2 regions of the Streptomyces sp. NPDC000410 genome follow, and region 1 is predicted to be linked to the other one. Evidence: predicted binding sites of a transcription regulator. Region 1 holds the regulator's gene; the other holds the start of a gene.
The links. The regulator HrcA, encoded in region 1, represses chaperone genes, less so after heat shock. The targets are predictions, from matches to a motif close to TTNGCACTCNGNNNNNCNGAGTGCNAA.
Positions count from the first base shown of each region.

Region 2: a site for HrcA is predicted at 6,404-6,430, ahead of groES (co-chaperone GroES). Genes of this name have one in related genera too.

Region 1 is NZ_JBEPDM010000002.1:333,741-344,536, reverse strand. It holds gene ABT342_RS04875 (PhoH family protein) at 1-62, opposite strand, end outside; gene ABT342_RS04870 (carbohydrate kinase family protein) at 291-1,400, opposite strand; gene ABT342_RS04865 (MFS transporter) at 1,662-2,867, shown strand; gene ABT342_RS04860 (adenosine deaminase) at 2,895-3,896, opposite strand; gene ABT342_RS04855 (ribonuclease Z) at 3,907-4,818, opposite strand; gene ABT342_RS04850 (histidine triad nucleotide-binding protein) at 4,834-5,193, opposite strand; gene ABT342_RS04845 (16S rRNA (uracil(1498)-N(3))-methyltransferase) at 5,380-6,120, opposite strand; gene ABT342_RS04840 (nitronate monooxygenase) at 6,117-7,190, opposite strand; gene dnaJ (molecular chaperone DnaJ) at 7,675-8,811, opposite strand; gene hrcA (heat-inducible transcriptional repressor HrcA) at 8,812-9,828, opposite strand; gene ABT342_RS04825 (MBL fold metallo-hydrolase) at 10,041-10,772, shown strand.
Region 2 is NZ_JBEPDM010000001.1:559,461-577,734, forward strand. It holds gene ABT342_RS02510 (LysR family transcriptional regulator) at 1-433, opposite strand, end outside; gene ABT342_RS02515 (MOSC domain-containing protein) at 514-1,185, shown strand; gene ABT342_RS02520 (SDR family NAD(P)-dependent oxidoreductase) at 1,293-2,066, shown strand; gene ABT342_RS02525 (hydroxyacid dehydrogenase) at 2,244-3,293, shown strand; gene ABT342_RS02530 (ester cyclase) at 3,344-4,036, shown strand; gene groL (chaperonin GroEL) at 4,157-5,785, opposite strand; gene groES (co-chaperone GroES) at 5,948-6,256, opposite strand; gene ABT342_RS02545 (polysaccharide deacetylase family protein) at 6,522-7,457, opposite strand; gene ABT342_RS02550 (THUMP-like domain-containing protein) at 7,567-8,748, shown strand; gene ABT342_RS02555 (hypothetical protein) at 8,765-9,415, opposite strand; gene ABT342_RS02560 (polysaccharide deacetylase family protein) at 9,503-10,351, opposite strand; gene ABT342_RS02565 (hypothetical protein) at 10,444-10,701, opposite strand; gene tsaD (tRNA (adenosine(37)-N6)-threonylcarbamoyltransferase complex transferase subunit TsaD) at 10,698-11,795, opposite strand; gene rimI (ribosomal protein S18-alanine N-acetyltransferase) at 11,788-12,321, opposite strand; gene tsaB (tRNA (adenosine(37)-N6)-threonylcarbamoyltransferase complex dimerization subunit type 1 TsaB) at 12,318-12,971, opposite strand; gene ABT342_RS02585 (hypothetical protein) at 13,075-13,629, shown strand; gene ABT342_RS02590 (hypothetical protein) at 13,692-13,883, opposite strand; gene tsaE (tRNA (adenosine(37)-N6)-threonylcarbamoyltransferase complex ATPase subunit type 1 TsaE) at 14,311-14,817, opposite strand; gene ABT342_RS02600 (alpha/beta fold hydrolase) at 14,959-16,149, opposite strand; gene alr (alanine racemase) at 16,162-17,364, opposite strand; gene ABT342_RS02610 (NAD(P)H-hydrate dehydratase) at 17,550-18,274, opposite strand, start outside.

The DNA.
Region 1 (10,796 bases):
ACGGTGAACTGGGCGCGTGCCTGACCCGGCGCCGGGGTCTGGGCTGTGGGTGTCTGAGTCATGGGCCGGCTCTGTGGCCTGCACATACCTCCCGTTGCAGGGTTCTCGCTGCTCGACAACCTCTGGAACTCAAGCGTACGACCCCGCGGTGACAGTCCTGAAGGGGTTTTCGCGGGCGGTGACGGGCTTGCCCGTGCCGGTGCCCATACGCGGAGCGCGTGGGGCGGGCTTCTCTCCCCGCCCCGCCCCCTCCCGACAACTGGGGGCTTCGCCCCCAGACCCCGTCCGGGCTACCCCGCGCGGCCGAAGCCGATCGTCGGGACCGCGCGGGGCAGGGGCCAGGGGCGGCTCGGCGAGGGCAGCAGGCCGGCGAGGAACGCGTAACGGGCCAGGGCGTGCGGATCCTGGTCGGGGCGGCCCTGGACGTGCTGCCACCACGCCGCCACCTCCGCCCATCCCGGCGCGGACAGCGACCCGCCGAACTCCTGCACGGACAGCGCCGCGGTCAGCCCGGCGAAGGCGAGCCGGTCCGCCAGCGGCCACCCCGCGAGGGTGCCGGTGACGAACCCGGCCACGAAGACGTCGCCCGCCCCGGTCGGATCCAGCTCGCGCACCTCGATCGCCGGCACCTCCGCGGTCTCCCCGGTCGCGCCGTCCACGGCGTACGCGCCCTCCGAACCGAGCGTGACGACGGCGACCGGCACCTTCTCGGCCAGCGCCCGAGCCGCGGCGCGCGGGCAGTCGGCGCCGGTGTACCGCATCGCCTCCTGCGCGTTGGGCAGGAACGCCTCGCAGAGCCCGAGATCGGGCAGCGCGGACAGGTCCCACCGTCCGGAGTCGTCCCAGCCGACGTCGGCGAAGATCCGCGCGCCGCGCCCGGCGAGGTCCGCGATCCACTGCTCGCTGCGGCCCGGCGCCAGCGACGCGACGGCGGCGCGCGCCCGGTGGGGGCACGCGGGCACGCTGCCCTCGGGCGGCGGCGCCTCGTGCCCGTGCGTGATCATCGTCCGTTCGCCCTCGTACGCCATGGACACGGTCACCGGGGAGTGCCAGCCGGGCACGGTCCGCGACATCGTCAGGTCGATGCCCTCGCCCTGGGCCAGGGCGTCCCAGCAGTACTCCCCGTAGTGGTCGTCGCCGAAGGCGGCGGCGAGCGAGGTGCGCAGCCCCAGCCGGGCGAGCGCGGTGGCCATGTTGGCGACACCGCCGGGGCTGGAGCCCATGCCCCGGGCCCAGGACTCGGTGCCGCGGACCGGGGCGCTGTCGAGGCCGGTGAAGATGATGTCCAGGAAGACCGTGCCGGTGAGGAACACATCGCACTCCGGGTCGCCGTCGGCGCGCAGCGCGACCAACGGGTCGACGCCTGCGTTGTGTTGCTGCGGTCCGTCGGTCGTGATCACGGTGGCTCCCGGTTGCGCGGTGCCGAGCTGTACGGCGCTGTACGGAGCTGCACGAGGCTGTACGGCGCCGTACGGATCAGGTCGGCGTGCGAAGCGAAGGCAGCTCGCCTACCCCTGAAACCCCGGCACAAACTGAATGTGGTCCGCATCACACCATCCCACCTTCTCCCGCCCCGGGCACGCTTGATACAAATTGGCCCGCGTTCCCGTGCAACACCGGGCGCTCCACCCCTCTTTCGCCCCCCTTTCCCGGGAACGCCCATGCCTTCGCGCCCGCGCGCCGCGTGGCCCCTCGTCGCCGTCTTCGGCGCCGGCCACCTCGCCGCGTACCTCCTGCCGACCGTCGTCGGCCGGCTGTCCTCCGGACTCGGACTCACCCCCGCCCAGGCCGGACTTGTCGGCTCCGCCCTGTTGCTGAGCTCGGCGTGTGCGGGCGTCGTCATCGCCTCGCTCACCTCTCTCACCTCGCTCACCGAACGGCACGGGCCGCGCCGGCTCGCCCGGCTGGGCCTGCTGCTCGCCCTGACGGGCTACGGCACCGCCGCGCTGACCTCGTCCGTCCCGCTGGTCGTGGCGGGCGCGGCGGTGGGCGGACTCGGCTCCGGTACGGCCACGGCGGTCGCCGCGGCCGGAATCGCCGCGCAGCGCGACCCGCACCGGGTGTCGGCCCTCGGGCTGCTCGCGGTGTCGGCGACGGCGGGTGCGCTGTACCTGACGATTCCACGGCTCGGCGGCGGCCACGTGCTGCCGTTCGCCGCACTGGCCTCGGCGGCGGTGCTGGTGTGGCCCGCGACAGGGCTGCTCGACGGATCCGGCACCCGGGTGGGTGTGCGGGCGGCGGCACGGACCCGCCTCCCCCGGCAGCGCGCGGGGGCCGTGCTCGCGGCCGCGATGGTGTGCTGGTCCATGGCGCAGAACGCCCTGTGGGGTGTCAGCGGCCGGATCGGCACCGTGCAGGCGGGGTTGAGCGAGGTCACGGTCGGCGCGGTGTTCGCGGTGGGCCTCGGGGCGGGCCTCGCGGGCGTCATCGGCGCGGGCGCGCTGGGAGCGCGGCTGGGGCGGGCGGTGCCGATCGGCGTGGGTACGGCGCTGATCGGCGGGTGCATCGTGGTCAGTTCGTCGGCCCGGGGCCTGGTGTCGTTCGGCGTGGGCGAGATCCTGTGGAACCTCTTCTACCCGGTGGTCCTGTCGTATCTGATCGGCCTCGCCGCCTCGCTGGACCCGCGCGGACGGTGGGCGGTGCTGGTGGGCTCCGCGTCGTCGCTGGGCGTGGCCTGCGGCCCGGTGACCGGGAGTCTGCTCTCCGAGCACGCCGGGTATCCGGGGATGGGGCTCGTGCTGTGCGGGCTGTTGCTGCTGGTGGCGGTCCCGATGACGGCGGTGGCGCTGGGCGCCGCGCCCCGGCGGGAGATCACGGAGGTCGCCCTGCCGGTACGGGACAGGGCGCCCCAGGCCCTCGCCTCCTGACCCTTCCCCCGCTATCCGGATATCCGGTTACCCGGCGGCGTCGAAGTCGTACGAATCCACCTCGGCGAGGTAACGCTCGCGGCGGAGCTCGTCGTGGTCGAGGAAGGACGCGCGGAAGGAGTTCCGTGCGAGTTCGCGCAGCTGCTCCTGGCTCAGTGCCAGGGCCTCGCGCACCGCGTGGAAGGTGTCGCCGACGTAGCCGCCGAAGTACGCCGGGTCGTCGGAGTTGACGGTCACCAGCAGCCCGGCGTCCATCATCGCGCGGAGGGGATGGTCCTCCAGGGTGTCGACGGCGCGCAGGCGCACGTTCGACAGCGGGCACACGGTGAGCGGGACGGCGTCGCGGACCAGCCGGGCGACCAGCTCGGGGTCCTCCAGGGCGCGCAGGCCGTGGTCGATCCGCTCGACGCCGAGGATGTCGAGGGCCTCCCAGATGTAGGCGGGCGGCCCCTCCTCCCCCGCGTGCGCCACCTTGCGCAGGCCGAGCGACTCCGCGGCGGCGTACACCTCGCGGAACCCGGCGGGCGGGTGGCCGGCCTCCGCCGAGTCCAGGCCGACCCCGGCGATGTGGTGGAGGTACGGCTTCGCGGCGTCCAGGGTCTCCATGGCCGACTCGGCGGGCTCGTCGCGCAGGAAGCACATGATCAGCTGGGTGGAGACCCCGTGCCGCTCCTCACCGCGGTCCAGCGCGTGGGCGAGCCCCTCGATCACCGTGCCGATGGGGACGCCGCGGGCGGTGTGCGCCTGCGGGTCGAAGAAGATCTCGGCGTGCCGTACGCCCTGGGCGGCCGCCCGCGTGAGGTACGCGTCGGCGAGCTCGGTGAAGTCGTCGGCGGTGCGCAGGACCGCCATCAGCGCGTAGTACAGGTCGAGGAAGGACTGCAGATCGCTGAAGAGGTACGCCGTGCGGAGGTCCTCGGTGCCGGCGTAGGGCAGCGACACGCCGTTGCGCTCGGCGAGGGCGAAGGCGAGTTCGGGTTCGAGGGTGCCCTCGATGTGCAGGTGCAGTTCGGCTTTGGGGAGTGCCATCGGTGCTCGCTCAGAGTTCGCGTTTGGGGACGGGGACCCGGACGAGGTCCCGCGCCACGGAGAGCTCACCCTCGAAGCCCGCGGCCCTGGCCTGCCGCTCGAACTCCTCCGGCTCGCTGTAGCGCTGCGAGAAGTGTGTCAGCACGAGGTGCCGTACGCCCGCGTCCCGCGCCACGCGCGCCGCCTGACCGGCGGTCAGATGGCCGTGGTCGGTGGCCAGCCGGTGGTCCTCGTCCAGGAAGGTCGACTCGATGACGAGCATGTCGCAGCCCTCCGCCAGCTCGTACGCCCCGTCGCACAGCCGGGTGTCCATGACGAACGCGAACCGCTGTCCGCGCCGCACCTCGCTCACGTCCTCCAGGGTGACGCCGCCGAGCGCGCCCTCGCGCTGGATGCGGCCCACGTCGGGGCCCTTGATGCCGTGCGCGGCCAGCCGCTCGGGCAGCATGCGCCGCCCGTCGGGCTCGGTGAGGCGGTAGCCGAAGGACTCGACGGGGTGCGAGAGCTCGCGGGCGTCCAGGGTGTACGCGCCGGTCTCGGCCAGCACTCCGCCGGGTGCGGCGACCGGGGCCTCGGTCAGCGGCACGGACTCACGGTAGGCGGTGGCGTACCGCAGCCGGTCGAAGAAGCGCTGCCCGCTCGCCGGATAGTGCGCGGTGACCGGGTGGGGCACCTGGTCGAGGTTGATCCGCTGGATCACGCCGGCGAGGCCGAGGGAGTGGTCGCCGTGGAAGTGCGTGACGCAGATCCGGTTGATGTCGTGCGCGGCGACGCCGGCCCGCAGCATCTGCCGCTGGGTTCCCTCGCCCGGGTCGAAGAGGATGCCCTCGCCGTCCCAGCGCAGCAGATAGCCGTTGTGGTTGCGGTGCCGGGTGGGCACCTGGCTGGCGGTGCCGAGCACGACCAGTTCTCGTACGGACACGGTGCTCGTCCGGGCCTATCCGGGCGGCCAGTTGAAGCCGCGCCCGCCCAGGACGTGGCAGTGGGTGTGGAAGACGGTCTGGCCGGCGCCGCTGCCGGTGTTGAAGACGATGCGGAAGCCGGTGGCGTCGACCTTGTCGTCCGCGGCGACCTGGGCGGCCTCGCGCAGTATGTCGGCGGCGACGGTGGGCTCGGCGGCCGCGAGCGAGGCGGCGTCCGGGTAGTGCGCCTTGGGGACGACGAGCACATGGGTCGGTGCTTGCGGATTGATGTCGCGGAAGGCGATGGTCGTCTCCGTCTCACGGACGACGGTGGCGGGCACCTCCCCCGCGACGATCTTGCAGAACAGGCAGTCGGCCTGCGGTTCTCCCGCCATGGTCCAGACCCTCCACGACTCCGGCGATCAGTACGGTCAGGGGCATGCTATCGGGGTGCGTCAGGTGCGTACCGTGGGGCGCGGGCCGGTCGCCGACGACGGTGTACGGCTGCGGATCGTGTTCCCGGCCGGGCCGGTTCCGAGGCCGGGTCAGGTCCGGTGATCCACCACCGCGGTGAGGCCGGGTCAGGACCAGCGGCCGGTACGCCCCAGGAGCAGCGCGGTCGCGGCCGTACCGGCGGTGGAGGTGCGCAGCACGCTCGGGCCCAGCCGGTACGGGCCCGCCCCCGCCTCGGCGAACACCGCCAACTCCTCCGGGGACACACCCCCTTCGGGCCCGACCACGAGCACGATCTCGCCCGAGGCCGGGAGCTCGGCGGTGGCGAGCGGCTCGGCGCCCTCCTCGTGGAGTACGGCGGCGAAGTCGGCGGCGGCGAGCAGCTGGACGACCTGCTTGGTCGTCATGGGCCCGGCGATCTCCGGGAAGCGCACGCGGCGCGACTGCTTGCCCGCCTCGCGCGCCGTGGCCCGCCACTTGGCGAGGGACTTGGCGCCCCGGTCGCCCTTCCACTGCGTGATGCAACGGGACGCGGTCCACGGCACGACGGCGTCGACGCCGGTCTCCGTCATGGTCTCGACGGCCACTTCGCCGCGGTCGCCCTTGGGGAGGGCCTGTACGACGGTGATGCGGGGCGTTGCCACTGGCTCCTCGTGGACCGAGTCCAGCCGCACGATCAGCCGGTCCTTGCCCTCGGTGTCCAGGACCACGCAGTCCGCCCAGCGGCCGGCGCCGTCGGTGAGGACGACGTCCTCCCCGGAGTGCAGCCGCTTCACGGAGACGGCGTGCCGTCCTTCCGGGCCGTCGAGTACGTAACGGCCGCCGGAGCCCGCGTCGAAGTGCTCGACGACGAATACGGGGGCGGTCATGAGGCGGTCCGCAGGGCGAGGGCGGCGCTCGCGGCGCCGAGTTCGGCGGCGAGCACCTCGACGAGCTGCCCGGCGGGCAGTTCGCGGGCCTGCCGGTGCCCCTGCCCGGCCCACAGGGCCATGCCCTGCGGGTCCCCGGCCGCCGCGGCGGCCTTGCGCAGCGGGGAGGTGAGGTGGTGGACCTCGGGGTAGGCGGCGGGGGCGTACGGTCCGTGCTCGTGCAGGAAGCGGTTGACGAGCCCGCGGGCGGGGCGGCCGGAGAAGGCGCGGGTCAGCTCGGTCCTGGTGAACAGCGGGTTCGTCATGGCCTGCTTGTGCAGGGTGTTCGCCCCGGACTCCGGGCAGACGAGGAAGGCGGTGCCGAGCTGCGCGGCGTCCGCTCCGGCGGTCAGCGCGGCGGCGATCTGGCTGCCGCGCATGAGCCCGCCGGCGGCGACGATCGGGAGCTGCACGGTCTCGCGGATCTGCGTGATGAGGGAGAGCAGGCCGATCCCGGTGCCGTCGTTGGCCGGGTCGTCGCGGTGGGTTCCCTGGTGGCCGCCCGCCTCGATGCCCTGGACGCATACGGCGTCGGCGCCCACGTGCTGGGCGGCCAGCGCCTCGTCGGGCGTGGTGACGGTGACGACGGTGAGCGTTCCGGCACGCTTGAGGGCGGCGACGGTGTCCCGGGTGGGGCAGCCGAACGTGAACGACACGACCGGTACGGGGTCGTCGCGCAGGATCGCCAGCTTGGCCTCGTAGCCGTCGTCCCGGCCGGCCTCGGGGTCACCGAGGGACGTGTCGTACCAGTTCACCTCGCCCGCGAGCTGGTGGCGGTAGACCTCGACGGCGGCGGGGTCGGCGTAGTGCGGCTGCGGCATGAAGAGGTTGACGCCGAAGGGGCGGGTGGTGAGCCCGCGCACCTGCTTGATCTCCTGGTACATGCCGTCGGCGGTCTTGTACCCCGCGGCCAGGAACCCGAGCCCACCGGCCTCGCACACGGCGGCGGCGAGCTGCGGACAGGAAGCGCCACCCGCCATGGGGGCCTGCACGATCGGGTAACGACAAAGATCGGTCAGCGCGGAGGACATGCCCGCATCGTGCCACGTCCCCGTGCTATGACCGAATCCGGCCGCCGCTCCCGCCCCGCTGCCGAAGGACCGCGCCTCTGGGCGCCCGCGGGCCGTACGCGGCCGCGAGGAACGAACGCCCACGGGAGGGTGCGCCGGTCGCGCGCGAGCGCGGGGCCGGAACCCACCCGGCGGGGGACGGTTACGCACGGCACGAAGCCCACGCGGGCACGGAGCCGGAACCCACCCGGCGAAGGCCAGGACCGGCACCGGATCGGGTACGGCAGTTCACGCGCGGCGCGAAGCGCATGCGAGCACGGGGGCCGGGGCCCGCCGAGCGGGTGGGCCGGTCTCCCGCAGCGCGAAACGCACGCGCGAACGGGGGCCGGGGCCCACGGAGCGGGTGAGCTGGTCCCCCGCAGCGCGAAACGCACGCGCGAACGGCGGCGGGGGCCGCCCCGGTGGGACGGCCCCCGCCGGGGGAGCCCAGGTGAAGGGGTTCCCCTCACCTACCGTTGAACGCGTCCTTCAGGCGGGAGAACAGCCCCTGCTGCCCCGGCTGGAACTGCCCCATCGGCCGCTCCTCGCCCCGCAGCTTCGCCAGCTCCCGCAGCAACCGCTCCTGCTCCGGATCCAGCTTCGACGGCGTCTGGACCTCGACGTGGACGATCAGATCGCCACGGCCGCCGCCCCGCAGGTGCGTGACGCCGCGCCCGTGCAGCGGGATCGACTGGCCCGACTGGGTGCCCGGACGGATGTCGATCTCCTCCATGCCGTCGAGCGTCTCCAGCGGCACCTTCGTGCCGAGCGCGCCCGCCGTCATCGGGATCGTCACCGTGCAGTGCAGATCGTCGCCGCGCCGCTGGAACACCGCGTGCGGCAGCTCGTGGATCTCCACGTACAGATCACCGGCGGGCCCGCCGCCCGGGCCGACCTCGCCCTCGCCCGCGAGCTGGATCCGGGTGCCGTTGTCGACACCGGCCGGGATCTTGACCGTGAGCGTACGACGGGAGCGGACCCGGCCGTCACCGGCGCACTCCGGGCACGGGGTCGGGACCACGGTCCCGAAGCCCTGGCACTGGGGGCACGGACGGGACGTCATGACCTGGCCCAGGAAGGACCGGGTGACCTGCGAGACCTCACCACGGCCCCGGCACATGTCACACGTCTGCGCCGACGTCCCCGGCGCCGCACCCTCACCCGAACACGTCGTACAGACGACGGCCGTGTCGACCTGGATGTCCTTCGTCGTCCCGAAGGCCGCCTCGTTGAGGTCGATCTCCAGGCGGATCATCGCGTCCTGGCCGCGCCGCGTCCGCGAGCGCGGCCCGCGCTGCGACGCCGTCCCGAAGAACGCGTCCATGATGTCGGAGAAGTTGCCGAAGCCACCCGCGCCGAAGCCACCCGCGCCACCGCCGCCGGAGGCGGACAGCGGGTCACCACCGAGGTCGTAGACCTGCTTCTTCTGCGGGTCCGACAGCACCTCGTACGCGGCGTTGATCTCCTTGAAGCGCTCCTGCGTCTTCGGGTCCGGATTCACATCCGGGTGGAGCTCCCGGGCGAGGCGTCGGAACGCCTTCTTGATCTCGTCCTGGGACGCGTCGCGGCGTACGCCGAGTACGGCGTAGTAGTCCGTGGCCACTTACGACTCCGCCAGGATCTGTCCGACGTAACGTGCCACTGCGCGTACCGCTCCCATCGTTCCGGGGTAGTCCATGCGGGTCGGTCCGACCACGCCGAGTTTGGCGACTGCCTCGTCGCCCGAACCGTAGCCGACCGCGACGACGGACGTGGAGTTGAGACCCTCGTAGGCGTTCTCATGCCCGATCCGTACGGTCATGCCCGAGTCCTTCACTTCGCCGAGCAGCTTCAGCAGCACGACCTGTTCTTCCAGTGCCTCCAGCACGGGCCGGATGGTCAGCGGGAAGTCATGGCCGAACCGCGTCAGATTGGCGGTGCCGCCGATCATCAGCCGCTCCTCGGTCTCCTCGACCAGCGTTTCCAGCAGAGTGGAAAGCACCGTGGAGACCGTGCCCCGGTCGTCCGGCTCGAACGACTCGGGAAGATCCTGTACCAGCTGCGGGACGTCCGTGAAGCGGCGGCCGACCACCCGGCTGTTCAGCCGGGCCCGCAGATCCGCCAGCGAGGTCTCGCCGAACGGGGCCGGGCAGTCCACGTGCCGCTGCTCGACCCGGCCGGTGTCCGTGATCAGCACCAGCATCAGCCGCGCGGGCGCGAGGGACAGCAGCTCCACGTGCCGCACGGTCGAGCGGGTCAGCGAGGGGTACTGGACGACCGCCACCTGGCGGGTCAGCTGGGCGAGCAGCCGTACCGTACGGGCGACCACGTCGTCGAGGTCGACGGCGCCGTCCAGGAAGTTCTGGATCGCGCGCCGCTCGGGCGACGACAGCGGTTTGACCCCCGCGAGCTTGTCCACGAACAGGCGGTAGCCCTTGTCGGTCGGGATCCGCCCGGCGCTGGTGTGGGGCTGGGCGATGAACCCTTCCTCCTCCAGCACCGCCATGTCGTTACGCACGGTGGCCGGCGAGACACCCAGCTTGTGCCGCTCGGTGAGCGCCTTGGAGCCGACGGGCTCCTCCGTCCCGACATAGTCCTGGACGATGGCGCGCAACACCTCGAGTCTGCGTTCGCTGAGCATCGCGCACACCTCCAGCTGCGATTCGTCGGCTGCTCGGTCGGTCCCTGGTCCCTGGTCCCCTGGCACTCGTTACGTCTGAGTGCCAGCATTCCCCCGGTCAGTGTACGGCGGGGAGGTACACCACGAGCAAGGGCGACCGGACACGGTACCTGGCTGTGATGTCCACGAGACTCCGCTGGTCGCCCCGTATTCGCCCGGTATAGCGTCGCCGTATGGACGTCGCTTGGGAAGACTTCGGGTGGGAGCGCCTCGCCGACGGAGTGGGCCGGCGGCGCCTTCCCGTCTGGGACGCGACGGTCGGCGTGGTGGTCGGGGACGACTCGGTGCTGTTGTACGACACGGGCGCGACGCTCCGCGAGGGCGCCGAGATCCGCACCCAGGTCGAGTCCCTCCTCGGGGGCCGGCGTGTGACCCATATCGCGCTCAGCCACCCCCACTTCGACCACGTCTTCGGCACGGCGGCGTTCTCGGCGGTACGGGTGTACGGCGCGGTGGGCGTCGACCAGCTGCTCGTACGGGACCGGGACGTGCTGCGCGACGACGCCATCCGCCACGGTGTGGCGTCCGGCGACGCCGCACAGGCCGCGGACGTGCTGGTACGGCCGCGGCATGTCGTCTCCGGCGAATGGACCCTGGACCTCGGCGGCCGGCAGGTGCTGCTGGCGAACGTCGGCCCCGGTCACTCCGGCCACGACCTCGTCCTGCTCGTGCCGGGCGCTGCCTCGGAGCCCGAAGTCGTCTTCTGCGGCGACCTGGTGGAGGAGTCGGGCGAGCCCCAGGCAGGCCCGGACGCGATCCCCGCCCGCTGGCCCGACGCCCTCGACCGGCTGCTGGCGCTGGGCGGCGAGGACGCGGTGTACGTACCGGGACACGGCGCGGCCGTGGACGCCGCGTTCGTACGCGCTCAACGCGATGAGCTGGCCCGGCGGTTCGGGGTGTCGTAGCGTCTGCCGAATGCGCAGCTACAG
Region 2 (18,274 bases), on a different contig from region 1:
CCACATCGCAGTCGCCCTCCCGCAGCATCTCCTCCGAGCGCGGCGGCTCGGCCTCGACCAGTGAGACGCGGGTGCCCGGGTGGGCGGCGCGCAGGGCCGCGAGCGCGGTGGGCACGAGCGTGGAGCTGCCACTGGAGAACGAGACCAGGCGGACCCGGCCGGCACGCAGCCCCGCGATCGCCGCGACCTCCTCCTCCGCGGCGGTCAGCCCGGCCAGGATGCCGGCGGCGTGGCGCACCAGCACCTCACCCGCCTGGGTCAGGCGCATCTCGCGGCCGGTCCGGATCAGCAGCGGGGTCCCCGCGGCGCTTTCGAGCGCCTTCATCTGCTGGCTGACGGCCGGCTGGGTGCAGCCCAGCTCGCGCGCCGCAGCCGAGAAGGAACCGGTGGCGGCGACTGCGCGCAGGACACGGAGATGACGAGCCTCGATCACCCCTTGAGCATAAGGGAGCCTTGGGTGACAAGCGAATTATTCAATGGATGCTTTGACACTGCTCGGTTAGCGTCGACCGTATGAAGCTTCTGTCTGTGAATGCGGGACGGCTCACGGCCGTCGAGTACACCGACTCCGCGTCCGGGCTCACCGGTGTGGACAAGCGTCCGGTCGACGGCCCCGTACGGGTCTTCGCGCCCGGCCCGACGGGCGTGGCCGGGAGCGGCGTCGAGGGCGATTCGGTCAGCGACCTGCGGTTCCACGGGGGCAACGACCGAGCCGTGACCGCCTTCGCGCGCGAGGACCTCGACGACTGGGAGCGGGAGCTCGGACGGCCGCTGGCCAACGGGGGGTTCGGCGAGAACCTCACGACCACCGGTCTCGATGTGAACGGCGCGCTCATCGGCGAGCGCTGGCGCGTGGGCTCCGAGGGGGTCGTACTCGAAGTGACCGGCGGCCGTATCCCCTGCCGTACGTTCCAGGGACACGTGGGCGTGCCCGGCTGGGTCAGGCGCTTCACCCGGGCGGGGGCGCCGGGCGCGCTGCTGCGCGTGATCGAGCCCGGCCCGGTCCAGGCGGGCGACCCGGTCGAGATCGTGCACCGGCCGGACCACGACATCACCGTCGCCCTGCTGTTCCGTGCCGCAACGGTGGAGCGCACGCTGCTGCCACGCACGCTGGTGGCGGCCGAGTGGATGGAGTCCGGGCTGCTGGCCACGGCGCGGGAGTACGCCGCCAAGTACGCCTCGTAGCAAAGCCGCCGACTTCGCCGCAAAGCACGCGTGCGCAAAGCCCCCGGCTTGGCCACAAAGCACGGCTCGCGGGGAAGCCCCCGGCGCGGGGCACTAACGTGCCGCGTATGACGACAGCACTGATTACGGGCGCGACCGCGGGCATCGGGGCCGCCTTCGCGCGGCGGCTCGCGGCGGACGGACACGATCTGGTCCTGGTGGCACGAGCCACCAAGCGGCTCCAGGAGCAGGCCACCGAGCTCCACGACCGGCACGGCATCGAGGCGGAGGTGCTCACCGCCGATCTGGCCGAGGAGGACGGGATCACCGCGGTCGAGGCGCGGCTCGGCGACCGCAAGCGCCCGGTGGACCTCCTGGTGAACAACGCCGGGTTCGGCAACAAGGGCCGGTATCTGGAGGTGTCCATGGCCGATGAGCTGAGGATGCTGAAGGTGCACTGCGAGGCGGTGCTGCGCCTCACGTCCGCGGCGGCCGAGCCGATGCGGGAGCGGGGCAGGGGCGGGGTGGTGAACGTGGCGTCGGTGGCCGCGTTCGTACCGCGCGGGACGTACGGCGCGTCCAAGGCGTGGGTCGTGCAGTTCACCCAGGGCGCGGCCAAGGACCTGGCCGGTACGGGGGTGCGGCTGATGGCCCTGTGCCCCGGGTTCGTACGGACCGAGTTCCACGAGCGGGCCGGTATGGGGACCGACAACATCCCGGGCTGGATGTGGCTGGACGCGGACAAGCTGGTGGCGGCGGCGGTCGCGGATCTCGCGCGCGGCAAGACGCTGTCCATTCCGGACCCCCGGTACAAGGCGCTGATGGGCGTGACGAAGCTGGTGCCGCGCAATCTGCTGGGCGGGGTCAGCTCGAAGGCCGGCCGCAAGTACGGCCCGAAGTGACCGGGCAACCGGTGACCGAGCCACCGATGACCGAGTAGCCATTGATCGAGTAACCACTGACCGAGTAACCACAGCGGAACCAGCCGAAGCAGTCCCATGGCAGTGCACCCCCCACACACGACAGTCAGCTGACGCGTCAGCAGCTCCCAACCCCCTGTGAGGAGCCCGACTTCCACCATGCACCACGCCACTGACAATGCCGCCGATTCCCCGGACGGACGGCCGTCCGTCCTGCTGGCCATGGGCCCCGGCGTCGCCGAGCGCCTGCTCACCGACGACCACCGCGCCCGCCTCGCCTCCCTCGCGCGCACCGATCCGCGTCTCGTCGCCCACGACCTGACCGCCCCCTCCCCCGCCGTCGCCGCCGCGCTCGCCGAGGCCGACCTGCTGTTCACCTGCTGGGGAGCGCCTCCGCTCGACGCGCGCGTGCTGGCGGCGGCGCCCCGCCTGCGCGCGGTCGTCCACGCCGCCGGATCCGTCAAGCACCACATCACCCCGGCCTGCTGGGACCGCGGAATGACCGTCGCCTCCGCCGCCGCGGCCAACGCCCTGCCCGTGGCCGAGTACACCCTCGGCGCGATCCTCTTCGCCAACAAGCGGGTCCTGCACACCCGTCGGCGCTACCGCGAGGTCCGCGCCGCCCACGACTGGCACCACGAGTTCGAGGGCGCCGGCAACTACGGCCGTACGGTCGGAGTCGTCGGCGCCTCCCGGATCGGGCGCCGGGTGATCGAGCTGCTGCGGCCCTTCGATCTGCGCGTCCTGCTCCACGACCCGTACGTCGACGACGCGGAAGCGGCTCGTCTCGGCGTCGAGGCGGTCCCGCTGGACGTGCTCTGCGCGCGCAGCGACATCGTCACCGTGCACGCCCCCGAGGTCCCGGCCACCCGGGGCATGATCGACGCCCGCAGGCTCGCGCTGATGCCGGACGGCGCGACCCTGATCAACACCTCGCGCGGCTCGCTCGTCGACCAGGAAGCGCTGCTCCCGGAGGTCACGTCCGGCCGGCTCTCCGCCGTACTGGACGTGACCGAGCCCGAAGTCCCGCCCGCCGACTCGCCGTTGTACGACCTGCCGAACGTGCTGCTCACCCCGCACATCGCGGGGTCACTCGGCCGTGAACTGCACCGGATGGCCGATCTGGCCCTGGACGAGGTCGAGCGGTTCGCGCGGGGGCTGCCGTTCGCCGATCCCGTAGAGCCCTCGGCCCTGGACCGCTCCGCATAAGGGCATTCCTCACTAAAATGGGCGTATCCCACCGCTCCTGGGGAGACACCATGACATTCGTACAGTTGATCGACTGCAAGACGGATCGTGTGGACGAGCTCAACCAGCTCATGGACACCTGGGTCGAGCAGACCAAGGGCAAGCGCACCGCCACCCACAGCCTCGTCGCGACGGACCGCTCCGACGCGACCCATGTGATCGAGATCGTCGAGTTCCCGTCGTACGAGGACGCGATGAAGAACTCGAACCTTCCCGAGACGGACCGCGTCTTCCAGGAGATGGTGGCCCTCTGCGACGGGATGCCGACCTTCACCGACCTGGAGGTCATCCGCGACGAGCAGCTGAACAAGGACATGTGCGCCAGGTTCTTCACCGACGCGCTCGCCGAAGACCCCGGGCGCCTCGACGGAATCCTCACCAGGGACTACCACGACCACGACCCGGCCAACACGCCGGACGTGATCGGCGTCGAGGCGTTCCGCCGCGAGGTCGGGACGTGGCGCGACGGCTTCGACTTCACCTTCACCATCGAGGACCAGATCGCCGAGGGCAACAGGGTGTGCACGCGCTGGACCTGGAACGGCACGCACAAGGGCGAGTTCCTGGGGCTGCAGGCCACGGGCAAGAAGGTGTCCATGCCCGGTACGACCGTTCACCTCCTGCGCGAGGGCATGATCTGCGAGGGCTGGTGGCAGTACGACCGGCTCGGGCTGATGGGTCAGCTGGAGGCACTGGAGATGTAGCGGCGGCCGGTCGCACCCACCCCGCACACGCGGCACCGCCCACTCGGCCCCGTACGGGGAAGGCCCCCGTTCCCTCTCCGGGAACGGGGGCCTTCTGGAGCAAGCCCTGAGCGGTGGGGCTCAGTGGGAGTGACCGTGGCCGTGGCCGTGGCCCGCGTCCGCCGACTCCTCTTCCTTCTTCTCCACCACGAGGGTCTCGGTGGTGAGCAGCAGGGAGGCGATCGACGCGGCGTTCTCCAGCGCGGAGCGCGTGACCTTGACCGGGTCGATGACGCCGGCCTTCACCAGGTCGCCGTACTCGCCGGTCGCGGCGTTGAAGCCGTTGCCCTTCTCCAGCTCCGCCACCTTGGAGGTGATGACGTAGCCCTCGAGGCCGGCGTTCTCGGCGATCCAGCGCAGCGGCTCGACGGCGGCGCGGCGGACGACGGCGACACCGGTGGCCTCGTCGCCCTCCTTGCCGAGGTTGCCCTCGAGCACCTTGACGGCGTGGACCAGCGCGGAGCCACCACCGGAGACGATGCCCTCCTCGACCGCGGCGCGGGTCGCGGAGATGGCGTCCTCCAGACGGTGCTTCTTCTCCTTCAGCTCCACCTCGGTGGCGGCGCCGACCTTGATCACGCACACGCCGCCGGCCAGCTTCGCGAGGCGCTCCTGGAGCTTCTCGCGGTCCCAGTCGGAGTCGGTGGTCTCGATCTCGGCCTTGATCTGGTTGACGCGGCCGGCCACGTCCTCGCTCTTGCCGCCGCCGTCGACGATCGTCGTGTCGTCCTTGGTGACGGTGACGCGGCGGGCGGAGCCGAGCACGTCCAGACCGGCCTGGTCGAGCTTGAGGCCGACCTCCTCGGCGATGACGGTGGCACCGGTGAGGGTGGCCATGTCCTGGAGCATCGCCTTGCGGCGGTCACCGAAGCCGGGGGCCTTGACCGCGACCGCGTTGAAGGTGCCGCGGATCTTGTTGACGACGAGGGTGGAGAGGGCCTCGCCCTCGACGTCCTCGGCGATGATCAGCAGCGGCTTGGAGCCACCCGCCTGGATGACCTTCTCCAGCAGCGGCAGCAGGTCCTGGATGGAGGAGATCTTGCCCTGGTTGATCAGGATGTACGGGTCGTCGAGGACGGCCTCCATACGCTCCTGGTCGGTCACCATGTACGGGGACAGGTAGCCCTTGTCGAAGGCCATGCCCTCGGTGAAGTCGAGCTCCAGGCCGAAGGTGTTGGACTCCTCGACGGTGATGACGCCGTCCTTGCCGACCTTGTCCATCGCCTCGGCGATGAGCTCGCCGACCTGCTGGTCCTGGGCGGACAGCGCGGCGACGGCGGCGATGTCGGACTTCTCCTCGATCGGACGCGCGGTGGCGATCAGCTCGTCGGAGACGGCCTTGACCGCGGCGTCGATGCCCTTCTTCAGGGCGGCCGGGGAGGCACCGGCGGCGACGTTGCGCAGACCCTCGCGGACCAGGGCCTGGGCGAGCACGGTGGCGGTGGTGGTGCCGTCACCAGCGATGTCGTTGGTCTTGGTCGCCACCTCCTTCACCAGCTGGGCGCCGAGGTTCTCGTACGGGTCCTCGATCTCGACCTCGCGGGCGATCGTGACACCGTCGTTGGTGATGGTGGGGGCACCGAACTTCTTGTCGATCACGACGTTGCGGCCCTTGGGGCCGATCGTCACCTTCACCGTGTCGGCAAGCTTGTTGACGCCGCGCTCAAGGGCGCGACGGGCGTCCTCGTCGAACTTCAGGATCTTCGCCATGGGAGCGATTCAGCCCTCTCGGAAAACTGGGTGAACGAAAAGCGCCCCGGGCGCCCGGCGATACGCGGGGCCCGGGGCGCTGATCAAAAGCAATGTGCTGCGGTACGGAGCGTCTGGAGGGAAGACCCCCGGCCCCGTCCTACGCGCGTCTTACTTCTCGACCTACTTCTCGACGATCGCGAGCACGTCGCGGGCCGAGAGGACGAGGTACTCCTCGCCGTTGTACTTCACCTCGGTGCCGCCGTACTTGCTGTAGAGCACGACATCGCCGGTCTTGACGTCGAGCGGCAGGCGCTCGCCGTTCTCGAAGCGGCCCGGGCCCACGGCCAGGACGACGCCCTCCTGGGGCTTCTCCTTGGCAGTGTCCGGAATGACCAGGCCAGAGGCCGTGGTCTGCTCGGCGTCGAGCGGCTGGACCACAATGCGGTCCTCGAGCGGCTTGATGGCAACCTTGGAGCTGGTGGTCGTCACGATCCGACCTCCCCCTTCGGAGATCTCACGGGGTTTGCTTGTCTGAGGTGGCGACCAGGTCGATCCGTCGTCGCGGGTGCCGGACCTGCCCGTCGCTGTGTTGGCACTCTCCAGTGGTGAGTGCCAGGGCCGAGACTATGACCGCGATTAGCACTCGGTCAAGCGGAGTGCCAATTCACTGCGCGGCGCGGCGTCTCGCGCGTACCCACGTTCGACCTCGCCCGGCCCCGCCCGGCCCCGCTCGACCCGTCCGGCCCCGCTCGGCCTACGGGACGTAGTCCTCCAGCCGCGCGACCGCGTACCCCTTGTCGGTCACGACCTTCATGACGTTGCGGATCATGTCCTCCATGGACCCCTTCCACTCCTTCTTGCCCCGGAAATGCGTGAGGATGATGTCGCCGGGATGCAAGTCCTTGTCCACCTCCCGCCACTCCATGCGGTCGGGGAACGCCTCCGCCGCCCACAGCGGCACGGCCTTCACCCCGCAGGACTGCGCCGCCTTCAGCGTGTCCTTGTCGTAGGCGCCGTACGGCGGACGGAAGAGCGAGGGACGCTCCCCGAAGCGCTTCTCGATCCTGTCCTGCTGCCCGCAGATCTCCTCCTTCTGCTCCTCGTACGAAAGCCCGCGCAGATAGCGGTGGTTGAGGGTGTGGTTGTGCAGGGCGACGCCGCGGTCCTGCATCTTCTCGAAGTACTCGTAGTCGTCGCGTACGACGTAGTCGCTGAGGAAGGCGCTGTAGGGGATCTTCAGCTGCCGCATCATCTTCACGAACTCGGGATCCTTCTCGACCCCGTCGTCGATCGTCAGGAAGACGATCTTCTCCTTGGTCGGGACGGTGGTGAAGACCGGCGGGAGCCCGCCGTGGCCGCCCGTGATCTCGAAGCCCTTGCGCGTGGTGATCCTCGGCTTCTCCTCCGGCGGCGGCGGTGCGGGCAGCGGGGTCTTCTTCAGCCCCCAGCGCCTGGCCGTCGCGTCGCGGGCGGCCCTGGCCCTCTTCGTACGTTCCACATACGCGGAGAGCGCACCGGCCGGGCCGACAGCCTGCGGCTGACCGGGGGCGGGCCTCGGGGGCCCGGCCGGGAGGGGGCCGCCGTGGCCGGGAGCGGGTCCGGGTGGTCTTTCGGTCGCACAGCCCGAGCCGGCCGCGGCGACGATCAGGGCGGAGAACACCACGCACCGCCCTCGCCACCCAATGGTCATTTTTCCTTTTTGTCGTACTAGCTGCATGGCGCCGCATCCTGTCAGCGCCGCTCCCCCGCGAGGGCCCGACACCACCGCCCGGCGCGCACCATCCCCCTGCTGGCCCACAATGGGCCGGGTGACCGATTTCGTTTTCCTCGGCCCCCTGCTCGGCGACGAGGGCCAAGCGCTGCTCGCCGAGCTGCGCGACCACGACCCGGCCCAGGAGCTGGCCCTCGCCACCCGGCTGCGCCGCGAGCACCCGGCCGAGCTGGTCTCGGCGGCGCTCGGGCAGGCGCGGCTGCGGCAGCGGGCGGTGGCGAAGTTCGGCGCCGAGGACGCGTACCGCATGTACTTCACCCCGAACGGGGTCGAGCAGTCGACGCGCGCCTCCGTCGCCGCGTACCGCGCCGCACGGTTCACGGAACTGGGCGTCCGCAGCGTGGCCGACCTGTGCTGCGGCAACGGCGGGGACGCGATCGCGCTCGCCCGCGCCGGCATCTCCGTCCTGGCGGTGGACCGCGACCCGCTCACCGCCGAGGTCGCCCGCGCGAACGCGGCGGCCCTCGGACTCGACGGGCTCGTCGAGGTCCGCTGCGCGGACGTCGCCGACGTCGACACCTCCGGGTACGACGCGCTCTTCGTCGACCCGGCCCGCCGGGGCGGACGCGGCCGGATCTTCGACCCCGAGGCGTACTCCCCGCCGCTGTCCTGGGCGATCGGGGCGGCGCGCACGGCCCGGTACGCCGCGCTCAAGGTCGCCCCCGGCATCCCGCACGAGGCGGTCCCCGAGGCCGCCGAGGCCGAGTGGATCTCGGACCACGGGGACGTGAAGGAGGCGGTGCTCTGGTTCGGCACCGGCACCGGCGCCCGCCGCGCGACCCTCCTGCCCGCCGGCGCGGGCCTCACCGGCCGCGGCCTGCCCGACCCGGCGGTCCGCAAGGTCGGCCGCTTCCTGTACGAGCCCGACGGCGCCGTCATCCGCGCCCATCTGGTGGCTGAGGCCGCCGAGGACCTCGACGGCGGACTGATCGACGAGACGATCGCGTACATCACGGCCGACGAACTGCGCCCGACGCCGTACGCCACCGCCTACGAGATCACCGACGAGCTGCCCTTCAACCTGAAGCGGCTCAAGGCCCTGCTGCGCGAGCGCCAGGTCGGCCATCTGACGGTGAAGAAGCGCGGCTCGGCGGTCGAACCGGAGGAGGTCCGCCGCAAGGTGAAGCCGAGCGGCCCGAACGCCGCGACGGTGTTCCTGACCCGGGTGGCGGGCGCGCCGACGATGCTGATCGGCCGGCCGGCCGGCTGACTCCGGCGACGGACCGTCAGCGGTGCGCGCCCCCGGGCGTGGCCGACGGCGGGACGGGGCTCGTCAGGCGGACCGCCCAACGGTAGTGCGCCACCGCCTTCGTGACGCCGTACAGCCCCGCCAGCCAGAAGATGACGCCCACCCCCATGCCGTACACGACCTCGCCGTACGTGGAGCTGCCGGGCCGGGCGCCCGCCGGGACCGCGAAGGAGAGCCACAGGCCCAGCAGGCCGAGCAGGAACGACACCAGCAGCCAGCTCAGGCTGCGCGCGGGCTCGCGGAAGCGGGCGTCGCCGGCCGGATCGCGGGTCAGGGCGGCCCACTGGCCGAGCAGTCGGCGCACCCTGATGTCGCGCCGGACGGCGAAGCCGGCGAGGACGACGAGCGGGACGAGAAGCACCGCGGCGATGGTGCCGAACATCCACGCGAAGATGAAGGTCAGCCCGTCGTCCGGACCGCCCGCCACCAGCCCTGCCCCCACGATCCCCCAGCCCAGCTGGAATCCCGCGACCACCAGCAGGAACAGCATCAGGCGCGGCACCCCGAGCAGCCGTCTGGTGAGGCCGCCGAGCACCGCGGCACGGTCGGCGATCAGGGCCTCGCGGTCGGGCCAGGCGCGTATTTCCTCGGGGGGCGGAGGCGGTGGCAGAGGGTTGCGTCGGGACATGCGTACGAGGCTATCGCCGCTGTTTCAGGGCCGGTTCGGCGGCACCACGATGGCCGTCGCAATGCGGTGTCCGGGAGCAGCCGGCCCTCAGAGGTAGTCCTCCAGGCGCGCCACCGTGAAGCCCTGCTCCTGGATCTTGCGCAGCAGGTTCGCCGTCATCTCGGTCATGGTCCGGCCCTTGAGCTCGTCCTGGCCGCGGAAGTGGGCGAGGACGATGTCGCCGGGGTGCAGCTTCTTGTCCGCGCGCTGGTACTGCATGTTCTCGATCTGCATGGACTCCCGCCACAACACGATCGCCTCGACTCCGCAGGCCTTGGCGGCGGCGCGGGTGTCCTCGTTCCAGTTGCCGTACGGCGGCCGGAAGAGGCGCGGCGTGGTGCCGTAGCGCTGCCCCAGCTTGTCCTGCTGGCCGCAGATCTCGCGCTTCTGCGCCTCGGGGCCGAGGGTGCGCAGGTTCGGGTGGGTCAGCGTGTGGTTGTGGACGCCGTTGCCGAGCTGCTGGAGGGAGGTGAAGTAGTCGTAGTCCGTGTTGATCGCGGAGTCGGTCAGGAACATCGAGAAGGGGACCTTCAGCTCCCGCATCATCTTGACGAACTCGGGGTCCTTCTCCGCCCCGTCGTCGAACGTCAGGAAGACGATCTTCTCCTTGGTGGGGATCTCGCTGATCACCGGCACCTGCGCACCCCCGGCCCCGAGGGGCTTCTTCGCGGGCGGGGCGGGCGGTTCGGCGAGCGGCGGGAGGCCCCACGCGTGGAAGGCGGCTTCCCTGGCCGCCGCCGCGCCGCCGGCATCGTCGCGCCGCTCCGGCGCCGGGGCGGACGCCGAGGGGGCGGCCCGGTCCGCGGCCGCCGACGGCTCCGTCGTACAGCCCGATATGAGCCCCGATACGAGAAGGGCGGCGCCCGCAAGCGCCGCTCCCGCGATCCGTCTGTCCACCCCTGCACCTCATGTCCGTACGCCGTCGAGCGATCCGCAAGGGATCCGCCCTGCTTGACGGCGAACAGACGTCCGAGGTTGCGTACGGCCGGCTACGGGCCGAGGGACTCGAAGCGCCAGCGGTGCACCGGACGCGTGATCAGGTCCGCGTCCGGCTCCGGCAGCTCCGGCAGTTCCGCGTCGTACGCGGCGTCCCACCAGGTCAGCACCAGCACCCGGTCCCCCGGCGCGCGGAAGATCTCGCGCCGTACGGGCTCACGCGCGAGTTCCTGCGCCCGCGCCCACTCCAGGAGTTCGGCGCCCCGGCCCTGGACCGCCCGCGCCTCCCACATCAGCGTGACGACGGTCATGAGTAAAGGTTGTCCTTGCTGACCTCGTGGACATGGTCATGGCCATGGGCGGCTCCGGGCACGTGCGGGTCCGTCACCGGCAGCGAGGAGTCCGCCGACAGGTCCCAGTCCGAGGCCGGGCGGTTGCGGGCCACCATCTCCGCGCCGAGCGCCGCGACCATCGCCCCGTTGTCGGTGCACAGCTTCGGACGCGGGACGCGCAGCCGGATCCCGGCCCGCTCGCAGCGCTCCTGGGCGAGCGCGCGCAGCCGCGAGTTCGCCGCGACGCCGCCGCCGATCATCAGGTGGTCGACGCCCTCGTCCTTGCAGGCCCGTACGGCCTTACGGGTCAGCACGTCCACCACGGCCTCCTGGAAGGACGCCGCGACGTCCCGTACGGGCACCTCCTCGCCCGCGTTGCGCTTGGCCTCGATCCAGCGGGCCACAGCCGTCTTCAGCCCGGAGAAGGAGAAGTCGTACGCCGGGTCGCGCGAACCGCTCAGCCCGCGCGGGAACGCGATCGCCGAGGGGTCGCCCTCCTTCGCCAGCCGGTCGATCACCGGGCCGCCGGGGAAGCCCAGGTTCAGCACGCGCGCGATCTTGTCGAAGGCCTCGCCCGCCGCGTCGTCGATCGTCGCGCCCATCGGCCGCACGTCGTTGGTGATGTCGGGCGCGAGCAGCAGCGAGGAGTGGCCGCCGGAGACCAGCAGCGCCATCGTCGGCTCGGGCAGCGGGCCGTGCTCCAGCTGGTCGACGCAGATGTGCGAGGCCAGGTGGTTCACCCCGTACAGCGGCTTGCCCAGCGCGTACGCGTACGCCTTCGCCGCCGAGACCCCCACCAGCAGCGCGCCGGCGAGCCCCGGGCCGGCCGTCACCGCGACGCCGTCGAGGTCGCGGGCGCTCACCCCGGCGTCCTTCAGGGCGCGCTCGATGGTGGGGACCATCGCCTCCAGGTGGGCGCGCGAGGCGACCTCCGGCACGACCCCGCCGAAGCGCGCGTGCTCGTCGACGCTGGAGGCGATCGCGTCGGCGAGCAGGGTCGTACCGCGGACGATGCCGACGCCCGTCTCGTCGCAGGACGTCTCGATGCCGAGCACGAGGGGTTCGTCAGCCATGGTTCTCAGATCCTTGTACGTGTACGTCGTCGTGAACGTGCAGTCGCATGACGAGGGCGTCGATGTTGCCGGGCTGGTAGTAACCGCGCCGGAAGCCGATGGGTTCGAAGCCGAAACGCTCGTACAGCTTCTGGGCGCGGGTGTTGTCGACGCGCACCTCCAGAAGCACCTCCTCGCATTCGAAGCGGGTGGCGTGCTGGAGCAGATCGGTCAGCAGCCGGGCGCCGAGTCCGGTGCCCCAGTGCTCGCGCGCGACGGCGATGGTCTGTACGTCGCCGAGTCCGCCGGCCGCCGCGAGACCCGCGTACCCGACGATCCGGCCGCCGCCGCGCCCCGCGGCGGCGCCGCTCTCGGCGGGGGTCACCGCGACCACGTAGCGGCGGGTGGCGCGCGGGCCCCGGGCGTGCGCCAGCTCGGACCAGAACATCCCGGGCGACCAGGCGTCCTCCGGGAACAGCTCGTGCTCCAGCTCCAGCACCGGCTCGATGTCCCACCACCGCATCTCGCGCAGCACGGCAGTACTCACTTCGGTGTGACCACCTTGTAGTTCTTCGGGACCTGGGCGTCCGGGCGGCGCAGATACAGCGGCCTGGGCGCGGGCAGTTCCTCGCCGGCGGCCAGTTTCTCGGCGGCGAGCGCGGCGAGCGCGGCGGCCGACTGGTGCTCGGGGCCGCGGGCGTCGGGGAAGACCTCGGGGTAGAGCAGCGCTCCGGCACCGACCGCCGGGAGACCGGCGACCTGCTCGGCGATCTCGGCGGGGCGGTCGACGGCCGGCTCGCCCACGCGCGTACGGCTGTCGTCGTAGCGCGCCCAGTAGACCTCCTTGCGGCGCGCGTCCGTCGCCACCACGAACGGCCCGTCGAGACCCGACGCGTAGGCGAGGCCGTCGAGCGTGCACAGGCCGTGGACCGGGACGCCGAGCGCCGAGCCGAACGTCGCCGCGGTCACGAGACCGACCCGCAGACCTGTGTACGGGCCGGGGCCGATGCCGACGACGAGGTCCGTGACGGCGTCGAGTTTCAGCCCGGCCTCGGCGAGGACGCGGTCGACGGCGGGCAGCAGCAGCTCCCCGTGCCGGCGGGCGTCGGTCGAGGTGGCCTCGGCGACGACGGAGGTGCCGTCGTGAAGGGCGACGGTGACGGCGGGAGTGGCGGTATCAACGGCGAGCAAGAGCACGCAAACAGCCTACGGCCCCGGCGCGGGGGGCACGGCGCCCCGTCCCGCCCGTCTCCTGCTGCTACCGTCGGCCCAGGTTCGCGCGTGCGAAAGGGGTGCAAAGGTGGCACGGAGCAGCTCGGGACCCGTGGCCGCGCTCGCCGCCACGGCCATCGCCGTGATCGGGTTCCTCGCCTACCAGGCCTCGGCGAACGTCCCCGCGGGCCTCAGGAACCCGGCCGCCGCGACCTCGCCCGCGACCCTGCCCGCCGCCGAGAAGCACCCGCGCGAGCACCCGCTGACCGTGCCGGCGAACTCCGGCGGGGGGATGCGGGTCGTCTACTCGCTGAGTGAGCGGCGGGTCTGGCTGGTGGACGCGCACGGGCGGTCGACGCGGACCTTCCTGGTCATGCCGAGCCCGATCAGCCCGCCGCCCGGCCGGTACGACGTGACCTCGCGCAGCGGCAGCATCCAGGGGTCGGACGGGGTGCGGATCGAACACGTCGTACGGTTCGCGAACGTCGACAACGTGACCATCGGGTTCAGCGCCGCGGTGGACGGTTCGATGTCGAGCCCGGATCCGGACGGCAGGACGGGCGGCGTGCGGATGAAGCGCGCGGACGGCAACGCGATGTGGACGTTCGCGACGGTCGGCTCGAAGATCATCGTCGTGCCGTAAAGGGTTCCGTAAGGGGTCCCCGTACGGGCATCCGCTCGGGGATGTGACGTCCCTCGTACGGGCTACGCGGCGTCGCGCCGCTTCTCCTCACACTCCCCCGTGCCCGGATCGCGCTCGCGCGGCGGGGTGGAGACCTCGCTGGCCGCCGCGCACGACGCCAGCAGATCCCGCATCGAGAACGCCGACGGCGACGGGGCCCGGTGCCGCGGGCGCGGCCTCGACTGGGGCTGCTCTTCACGCTGGGACGCCGACATGGATGCCTCCTGGGCTCCGGGGGCAGGCGTGGTTAGGTAGACCTAACCAGGTCGTGCTATCCATGTGACCACGCCGGAAGCGGCGCGCGCAACATTTTGCCGACGGCTTGTCGGAACAATGCCGGAACGAGCCCTGATCGGCCCTGAACCGACTCGAAACCGCCCCTGAACCGACGCGGAACCGACACCGGTTCGGCTCCGGACAGGCCCGGAACCGATCCGCTCACGGGCAGCGGCACAGGCGCAGGCACGGACCGGCACGGAACCGATCCCGCTCACAGGCACGGACACGGACCGGCACGGAACCGATCCCGCTCACAGGCACGGACACGGACCGGCACGGAACCGATCCCGCTCACAGGCACAGGCACGGACCGGCACGGAACCGATCCCGCTCACAGGCACGGGCACAGGCACGGACCGTCGGTCAGGCCATGAGTCCGGCGAGCTCGGCGGTCGCCCAGCGGGCGCCGACACCGCGCAGCGTGACCTGCCGCTGCTCGTCGTCCGTGTTGCCGACGACCCGGTGGATCACCACATGCAGCCGGTCGTCGGACAGGTCCTCGACCTTGCCGTCGCCCCACTCCACGACCACCACCGACTCCGGCAGCGAGACGTCGAGGTCCAGGTCCTCCATCTCGTCGAGCCCGCCGCCCAGCCGGTACGCGTCCACGTGCACCAGGGCCGGGCCGCCCACCAGCGAGGGGTGCACCCGGGCGATGACGAACGTCGGGGAGGTGACGGCCCCGCGCACGCCCAGGCCCTCGCCGAGCCCGCGCGTCAGCGTCGTCTTCCCGGCGCCGAGCTCGCCGGTGAGCATCACCAGATCGCCGGGGCGCAGCAGCTTCGCGATTCTGCGGCCCAGCTCCTGCATCTGGTCCGGGGACGTGAGGGTGAGGGCGGCCTCGGCGGCCGGGCTGTGAGTTGCTTCCATGGGTTTCCCATTCGCTGCGCCGGCGCCAAGCGCCGTGCTAGCTTTTTCTCGCCTTTTCGGAGGCCGGTTCGGGCTGGACCGCAACCCGGATGGGTTGGAAGTCCGCCGCGTCAGCGGTGGACGGAGTCACACGTGCCAACGTTAGCCGCACGGTAGGAGCACCCCGACACGCGCCAGCAGATCGGCCAGCCGGTCTGTGACCGTTTCGGGGTGCTCCAGCATCACCAGATGCCCGGCGTCCGGCACGATGACCAGCTCCGCGTCGGGGAGCAGATCCGCGATCGCCTCACTGTGCGAGCTGGGCGTCACCAGGTCCCGGTCACCGGCCAGGGCCAGCACCGGGACCTCCAGGAAGACCTCCAGCGCGGCGGCCTTGTCGTGCTCGGCGAACGCCGGGTAGAACTCCGCGACCACGTCGATCGGGGTGCCCTCGATCATCCGCTCGGCGAACCGGGCCACCGCCGGGTCCACGTCCTTCGAGCTGAACGAATAGCGCTTGATCAGGCCCGCGAACAGATCGGCCGTCGCCCTGCGGCCCCGCTCGACCAGCTCGGCCTGCGAGCCGAGCGCCTTCAGCACCCCCGGCAGCACGCGGCGCACCACGTTCACCCCCGCCACCGGCAGGCCGTAGTTCACCTCGCCGAGCCCGCCCGCCGACGTACCGACGAAGGCCACGCCGACGACCCGCTCACGGATCAGCTCCGGATACGCGGCGGCCAGCGCCATCACCGTCATGCCGCCCATCGAATGGCCCACCAGCACGAGCGGGCCCTCGGGCGCGGCCGCGTCGATGACCGCCTTGAGGTCGCGGCCGAGCCGGTCGATGGAGACCGGCACCCCGTCAGGGCCGGACTGGGCGGCGCCGCGGCCCGAGCGGCCGTGGCTGCGCTGGTCCCAGTGGACGGTACGGACGAGACCGCGCAGCGCGGCCCGCTGGAAGTGCCAGGAGTCCTGGCTGAGGCAGTAGCCGTGGCTGAAGACCACGGTGACCGGCGCGGGTGACTTGCGGCCGAACAGCCGGCGCCTGCGCGGCGCGGCGCCGCCCGTCTCCGGGTCGACCTCGTCGGTCTCGTAGTAGAGGGCCGTCCCGTCGTCGGCGACGGCCCGGCCCGGTGTGCCGCGCAGCGAGCCGTAGGGACCGGAGGCGTCCAGCGCGAGCCGGGCCTTCTGCCGCATGCCGCGGCCCACGGTGAGCCGCTCTATCGCCACGCCCGCCGCCGCACCGGCGGCGATCACCCCTATGGCCGCGCCGGCGAAGCCCGCCCTGCGCCAGCCGCCCGTGGCGGCGTTCGACACCGCCGCCGCCACGTCCCCCGCGCTGCTCTCGCTCACCGTGCCGCTCTCCTAGTGGTCGTCCGGGTCGTCGTCGTCCGGTCGCTCATCGCCGTCATGGAGGTCATGCAGATCATTGAGGTGGACGCGGGGGACGCGCGTCCCGATCCGGGTCACGATCTCGTACGCGATCGTGTCCGCCGCCTCGGCCCAGTCCTGTGCGGTCGGCTCGCCCCGGTCTCCGGCGCCGAACAGCACCGCCTCCGAACCCTCCGCGACCGCGCCGCCGTCGGGGCCGAGGTCGACCACGAACTGGTCCATGGCGACCCGGCCCGCCACCCGCCGCCACGCGCCGCCGACCAGCACCGGGCCACGGCCGGAGGCGTGCCGCGGAATGCCGTCCGCGTAACCGACCGGGACCAGGCCGAGGGTCGTCTCGTCCGGCGTGACGTAGTGGTGTCCGTAGCTCACGCCGTGGCCCGCCGGGACCTGCTTGACCAGTGCCACGGACGCCTTGAGCGTCATCACCGGACGCAGCCCGAAGGAAGCGGGTGTGCCGAGCTCCGGGCTCGGTGAGACCCCGTACACGGCGATGCCCGGCCGTACGAGATCGAAATGGGTCTCGGGGAGGGTGAGGGTGGCCGGGGAGTTGGCTATGTGCCGGACCTCGGGCTCGATGCCCTCCTTCTCGGCGTACGCCACCAGGTCCTTGAAGGCGGCCAGCTGGAGCGCGATGGACGGGTGGCCGGGCTCGTCCGCGCACGCGAAGTGCGACCAGAGGCCGGTCACCTTCACCGTGCCCGCCTCCTCGGCGGCGCGGGCCTCGGCGACCAGTCCGGCCCAGTCGGCGGGCTGGCAGCCGTTGCGGCCGAGGCCGGTGTCGGCCTTGAGCTGGATACGGGCGGGGCGGCCCGCCTCCTTCGCCGCGGCGGTCACCTCGCGCAGCGCCCACAGGCCGCTGACCGACATGTCCAGGCCGGCCTCGATGCCCTCGCGCCAGGGTCCGCCGGGCGTCCACAGCCAGCACATCACCCGGCCGCCGACGCCGGCCGCGCGCAGCGCGAGGGCCTCCTCCGGGGTCGCGGTGCCGAGCCAGGTCGCACCCGCGTCGAGCGCGGCGCGGGCACAGGGCACCATCCCGTGCCCGTACGCGTCCGACTTCACCACGGCCATCACCGCGGAACCAGGCGCCCGCGCGCGCAGTGCGCGGACGTTGGAGCGCAGCGCGGCGAGGTCGATCTCGGCGCGTGCCCGGAAGTGTGCGTTCAGAGTCATCGCGGTCAGTCTCTCAGAGCCCTACGACATAGTTCGTGTGGCGAGGACCACGAGCGCCCCTGGTCACCCGCCTGCCCCCAGGCCACCGACGACGACGCGGCGGGGTGCGGTGCGGTTCCGGGGTACGTGAGCCCGGCAGGCCGTCGTGCCGGGGCAGGGCGGGTGCGGCGGGGTCCGGTCGTCGATCAGGGCGTCGTCGTGTCGCGCCACGCCCGGGGGATCGCCGCGGCCACGTCCTGGGCCGACACCGGGGCGTCGCGGGAGGTCAGCCGGGCGGCGAGTCCGTGCAGGTACGCGGCCACCGACGCGGCGTCGAACGGTGCCAGGCCCGCCGCGAGCAGGGAGCCCGCCAGCCCGGACAGGACGTCGCCGCTGCCGGCGGTGGCGAGCCACGACGTGCCCGTCGGGTTCACCCGGACCGCGCGGCGCGGGTCCGGATCGGCCACGAGGGTCGTGGAGCCCTTGAGCAGCACGGTCGCGCCGTACTTCGCGGCCAGCGTCCGTACGGAGGTCAGCCGCGCGCCCTCCACCTCCTCGCGGGCCACGCCGAGCAGCGCGGCCGCCTCGCCCGCGTGCGGGGTGAGCAGGGTCGGCGCGGTGCGGGCCCGGACCTGGTCCGGGTCGAGGCCGCGCAACCCGTCCGCGTCGACCAGCACCGGAACGTCGGAGTCCAGCACCTCGCCCACGCCGGGGCTGTCGCCGAGACCCGGGCCGACGACCCAGGCCTGCACCCGGCCCGCCTTCGACGGCGGCCAGCCGTGCACCAGGGCCTCCGGGAAGGCGGCGATCACGGCGTCCGCGCCGGGGCCGACGTACCGCACGGCGCCGGCGCCGCCGCGCAGCGCGCCCGCCACGGCGAGCACGGCGGCGCCCGGGTAGCGGGTGGAGCCGGCGATGACGCCGACCACAC